DNA from 2 places in the Buttiauxella ferragutiae genome. Region 1 is predicted to be linked to the other one. Evidence: predicted binding sites of a transcription regulator. Region 1 holds the regulator's gene; the other holds the start of a gene.
What was found. Region 1 encodes CRP, which controls carbon source genes, mostly activating them, when cyclic AMP is high. Its sites were predicted from a motif close to ATGTGANNNNNNTCACAT; they were not measured.
Positions count from the first base shown of each region.

Region 2: the regulator CRP is predicted to act here: its motif matches at 1,486-1,503, upstream of MNO13_RS20080 (glycoside-pentoside-hexuronide (GPH):cation symporter).

Region 1 covers NZ_CP093332.1:389,009-392,135, reverse strand. Annotated here, with positions in the region: gene MNO13_RS01700 (phosphoribulokinase) at 1-260, shown strand, start outside; gene MNO13_RS01695 (OsmC family protein) at 278-682, opposite strand; gene crp (cAMP-activated global transcriptional regulator CRP) at 996-1,628, shown strand; gene MNO13_RS01685 (YccS/YhfK family putative transporter) at 1,720-3,127, shown strand, end outside.
Region 2 covers NZ_CP093332.1:4,356,537-4,359,663, reverse strand. Annotated here, with positions in the region: gene MNO13_RS20080 (glycoside-pentoside-hexuronide (GPH):cation symporter) at 1-1,378, opposite strand, end outside; gene aroP (aromatic amino acid transporter AroP) at 1,557-2,915, opposite strand.

The DNA of each region.
Region 1 (3,127 bases):
CGACTGTCGATACCTCTAACCCGTTTGCTGCACGCGGAATTCCATCGCTGGATGAAAGTTTTGTGGTGATTCATTTTCGCGGGTTGGATGACATCGATTTCCCGTACTTGCTCGCCATGTTGCAAGGCTCATTCATTTCCCACATCAATACAATAGTGGTACCGGGCGGCAAAATGGGGCTGGCGATGGAATTGATCATGACGCCGTTAGTGAAGCGTCTGGCGGAAGGACGAAATATCAATAATCAGGGCGGCGAGTAACCGCCCTGTTTTGCACACTAGCCTTCAATGACTTCGTAGCTGTGCGTGATATTTACGGCTTTTTCCAGCATCAGTGCAACAGAGCAATACTTCTCAGCAGATAAATCAACCGCGCGGGAAACCGCGTTATCTTTTAGCTCTTTGCCTGTCACGATGAAATGCAGATTGATGTGAGTAAAAAGACGAGGAGCTTCTTCGCGACGCTCAGAGGTCAATTTCACTTCGCAGTCGGTGACGTCGTAGCGGCCTTTTTGCAAAATAGAAACCACGTCTATTGCACTGCAACCCCCGGCAGCCATCAGTACCATTTCCATCGGGCTCGGTGCTTTATCGCCAGAATTACCGTCCATCAGAATCTGGTGTCCTGAAGCGGATTCACCAAGGAAAGTTAACCCTTCAACCCATTTCACACGTGCCTGCATGTTGCTTCTCCCATTGAAAAAATTACCTTCCAGAGTACGCGGATGCAGCAAAACTGGCAACGGAAGGCGACCTACGTCATGCTGAAACGAGACAATAGGAGACACCTGCCAAAAGCTATGCTAAAACAATCCGGATGCTACATTGATACATTGACGTAATGCATAGATGCAAAGGACGTCACTAATTACAGGCAGCAAGAATGACTTGCATGCCATCTCCCCAAAGTGGGGAATATTCTAATACTTGCAACGCCAGACAGGATGTTTAGCGTCCTGTCGTTGGTAGCCAGTTATAAACAGAGGATAACCGCGCATGGTGCTTGGCAAACCGCAAACAGACCCGACTCTCGAATGGTTCTTGTCCCATTGCCACATTCATAAGTATCCATCGAAGAGCACACTGATCCACCAGGGTGAAAAAGCAGAGACGCTGTATTACATCGTCAAGGGCTCTGTAGCTGTTCTGATCAAAGATGAAGAGGGCAAGGAAATGATCCTCTCCTATCTGAATCAGGGCGACTTTATTGGTGAGTTAGGGCTGTTCGAAGAAGGCCAGGAACGTAGTGCCTGGGTCCGTGCTAAATCTGCCTGTGAAGTGGCTGAAATTTCCTATAAAAAATTCCGCCAGCTGATCCAGGTAAACCCAGACATTCTGATGCGTCTTTCTTCCCAGATGGCTCGTCGTCTGCAAGTCACTTCTGAGAAAGTCGGTAACCTGGCATTCCTCGATGTGACTGGTCGTATCGCGCAGACACTGTTGAACCTGGCAAAACAGCCTGATGCAATGACTCACCCAGACGGTATGCAGATTAAAATTACCCGTCAGGAAATTGGTCAGATCGTCGGTTGTTCTCGTGAAACTGTCGGTCGTATCTTGAAAATGCTGGAAGATCAGAACCTGATCTCCGCTCACGGCAAAACGATCGTCGTTTACGGCACTCGTTAATTTCCGTTTCAAAAAAGGCGTGTTGCTTTATGGACACGCCTTTTTTTGTCTTTAAAATCCAAACACCTGCAACACAAAGTATGACAAGCATATGTGGAGAAGATTAATCTATCACCCTGAAGTTAACTATGCACTGCGGCAAACGCTGGTGCTGTGCCTTCCTGTGGGGATCGGTTTACTACTGGGGAATTTGCAGTTAGGTCTGCTTTTCTCGTTAGTGCCCGCTTGTTGCAACATTGCTGGTCTGGATACACCCCATAAGCGTTTTTTTAAACGCCTGATTGTTGGCGGCACTCTTTTTGCGACCAGCAGTTTAATCATGCAGCTTTTGCTGCTCTACACCGCGGTCCCATTGCCCATCATTCTTATGGTGATGGCGCTCTTGTTAGGCGTCACCGCTGAAATCAGCGCCCTGCACGCACGTTTGCTTCCGGCATCGCTGATTGCGGCCATCTTTACGCTAAGTATGGCCGGCAATATGCCTATCTGGAAGCCGATGGTGTTATATGTCTCCGGCACGATTTGGTACGGAGTCTTTAACTGGTTTTGGTTCTGGATGTGGCGTGAGCAGCCGCTGCGCGAAACGTTAAGCCTGCTCTATCGCCAATTGGCGGAGTACTGTGAAGCCAAATACGGCATGCTGACACAACATGCTGATCCCGAAACAGCGCTGCCTCCACTGCTGGCTCGCCAGCAAAAAGCCGTAGACCTGATCACCATCTGCTACCAACAGCTGCATATGCTGTCGGCAAATCAGCAGAACGGTTACAAACATTTGTTACGCTCTTTTCAGATAGCGTTAGATTTGCAAGAGCACATCTCCGTCAGTTTGCACCAGCCTGCCGAGGTGCAAAAACTTGTCGCGAAAAGCCATGCAGAAGCGGTTATTCGCTGGAATGCGCAGACCATTGCGGCACGCTTGCGCGTGTTGGCCGATGACATTCTCTACCATCGTTACCCACAGCGTTTTACGATGGAGAAACAAATTGAAGCCCTCGAGAAAATTGCTCGCCAGAATCCGGACAACCCGGTTGGGCAGTTTTGTCATTATCACTTCAGCCGTATCGCCCGCGTGCTGCGCATCCAACGCCCTCTGTACGCCCGTGATTTAATGGAAGACCGGCAGCGCCGTTTACCGCTGTGGGCAGCACTGAAAAGCTATTTGTCGTTGAAATCTGCCGCCCTGCGCAACGCCGCCCGACTAGGCGTAATGCTAACCATCGCCAGTCTTTTCGGGGCATTTTTACATCTGCCGAAACCCTACTGGATTTTAATGACGGTGATGTTCGTTACGCAAAACGGCTACGGCGCCACGCGGGTACGCATTCTGCACCGTTCGGCAGGGACCATTGCTGGCCTGGCGATTGCGGGTATCGCCCTGCACTTTCACTTCCCACAAAGCATTGCCCTGGCCGCGATGCTGGTCATTACGCTGGTCAGCTATTTGTTTATTCGCCAGAGCTATGGCTGGGCGACGATTGGTTTTACCGTGACGGCGG
Region 2 (3,127 bases), 1.3 Mb from region 1:
TGCTGTCGTGATATTCATTCAGTTCGCGGTAGTTGATACGGCGTTTTTCAAGGTCAGCCTGAATGCGCTGCATCAGTTCACGGTCAACTTTCAGCAGACGCACTACGCCTGCGGTAATCAGGTAACCGACGCCAGGGATAATGGTAAACAGCATCACGATTCCGTTAATTGAGTCGGCGCTTTGTTGTTTTGCGCCCGCATCGTAACCGTACCAGGAAAGCAGGAAACCAACCATCGCACCAGCAATTGCTAACCCCAGTTTCAGGAAGAATAAGTTACCAGAGAAGCTGATACCGGTGATGCGTTTACCGGTTTTCCACTCGCCGTAGTCATCAACGTCAGCCATTAATGACCAGTGCAGCGGTGACGGAATCTGGTGCAGAATGTTGAGCAGGAAGTACATCACTACAATAAGCGTGGTGGCGTGCGGGTCGAGGAAGTAAAAACCACAGGAGAAAATCGCCAGCACGATGTTGGTCCAGAAGAACACTTTCAGTTTGCAAATGCGGTCGGTCAGTACTTTCGCCAGCATACTGCCGCCCATCATGCCTACCACGCCCAGGCTGATGAACAACGTTGCGAAGCTGGTACTTTGCCCCATTACCCAGGTGACGTAGTACATGGTGGCTGCCATGCGGATAAATCCAGGACAGACGTTGCACAGGGTCAGCAGAAGAATGCGCACCCACTGGTCGTTTTTCCACACATCTTTCAGGTCAGCCTTCAGATCGTCGTTGCTTGGTACAGCCGGGCGCACACGTTCTCTAACGGTGGTGAAGCAGAACAGGAACATACACATTCCCAGTACCGCCAACACACCCATCGCCATTTGGTAACCTTTGGCTTTGTCGCCGCCGCCAAACCAGTCAACCATCGGTAGCAGTGAAAGTGACAGGATCAGCGTGGCAATCCCGACCATCACAAAGCGATATGCCTGGCAGGCCACGCGTTCTTTCGGGTCGTTGGTGATAACGCTTCCGAGTGAGCAATAAGGAATGTTGATGGCGGTATAGGTTAAAGACAGCAGGAAGTAAGTGACGAAGGCATAGATAACTTTGCTGCTATAAGCCCAGTCTGGTGTGGTAAACATCAGGTAGCTGAAGAAGGCGAATGGCGCAGCCATCCATAAAATCCATGGACGAAAACGCCCCCAGCGGCTCTGCGTTCTGTCAGCAATTGCGCCCATAATGGGGTCGGTGACGGCATCAATAACGCGGATAGAAAGCAGCATCACGCCGACGAGTGCCGGAGCCAGGCCAAAGATGTCAGTGTAAAAATAGTTAACAAACAACATTATGGCGCCAAAGATAATGTTGCACCCGGCGTCGCCCATTCCGTAGCCAATCTTTTCTTTAATCGATAATTTGCTGCTTTCCATTGGAAATGCTCCTGACCAGTATATGGACAAGAGTATTGAACTATTGGTGAATAATTGCGTGTCAGTAATTCAGCGCAGTGATGGACAATACTGTCATTGTAAAGGAAGTGTGAAGTAGATAACAAAGCGCCCCGGCAAGCGTTGGCTCACCGGGGCGCTTTATTCAAAGAAGAAAGTCTTAAGCTTTAACGCTCTTCAGGTTCTTCTGTTTGATGAAGTAACCGATACCAAGAATCACCACCCACACAGGAATCAACCATACGGAGATCGCCATGCCTGGCGTCATCGCCATGATAACCAGCACCGCCGCCATAAACAGCAGACAGATGTAGTTACCTAATGGATAGAACAGGGCAGGGAAACGGGTTTTCATCCCTTCTTTATCCTTCGCACGACGGAACTTGATGTGTGCGAGGCTGATCATCGCCCAGTTGATTACCAGTGCAGAAACCACCAGAGCCATCAGCAGGCCGAATGCTTCTGCTGGAGCCAAATAGTTAATCAGGACACACAGTGCGGTGAACAGTGCGGAGACCAGAATGGTATTCACCGGCACGCCACGCTTATCCACTTTCTGGAATGCTTTTGGCGCGTTGCCTTGCTGCGCCAGGCCGAACAACATACGGCTGTTGCAGTAAACACAGCTGTTATAAACAGACAGTGCGGCGGTCAGAACCACGATGTTAAGCGCGTTGGCAACAAAGGTGTCACCCAATTCGTGGAAGATAAGCACGAACGGGCTGGTATCAGCAGTAACGCGAGTCCACGGCATCAGAGATAACAAAACAGCCAGTGAGCCCACATAGAAAATCAGAATACGGTAGATAACCTGGTTGGTCGCTTTCGGAATACTAACGTGTGGGTTATCCGCTTCTGCAGCCGTAATACCGACCAGCTCGAGCCCACCGAAGGAGAACATGATAATTGCCATCATCATCACCAGACCAGTGAAGCCGTGTGGCAAGAATCCGCCTTGTTCCCAAAGGTTGCGCACTGTTGCTTGTGGGCCTGCATTGTCGCTGAACAGCAACCAGCCACCAAACAGAATCATCGCGACGACAGCGATGACTTTAATGATAGCGAACCAAAATTCCATTTCACCGAACACTTTCACGTTGGTGAGGTTAATGGCATTGATAACCACAAAGAACACCGCAGCAGATGCCCAGGTTGGGATCTCCGGGTACCAGAACTGAATGTATTTACCGACGGCAGTCAGTTCTGCCATGGCGACCAGCACGTACAGCACCCAGTAGTTCCAGCCAGACGCAAAACCGGCAAAACCACCCCAGTATTTGTAAGCAAAGTGGCTAAATGAACCTGCTACAGGCTCTTCAACCACCATCTCACCCAACTGGCGCATGATCAGAAAGGCAATAAAGCCTGCGATCGCGTAACCAAGAATAATCCCCGGTCCGGCGGATTGAATGACGGATGCACTGCCCAGAAACAGGCCTGTCCCAATAGCTCCGCCCAGCGCGATGAGCTGGATATGGCGGTTTTTAAGGCCGCGTTTAAGCGTGTCGCCTTGTTCCATTGTTAACCCTCGTGTCTTTTCTTATATATGTACTCGTAGCGGCACATGTAAGTTTGTAATTCCGTAATGTGTAGTGTTTGTTTTACGGTTTTTAATTCCAGTATTTTGCGCATTAGACTACCGCAGCGCAAAGAATAGTGGTAAGTGCCAGCATTTGCACCTGCTTTCTATTATTGCCGTGACGAGTTGAATAAAAAGAAACCAGTTGTCAT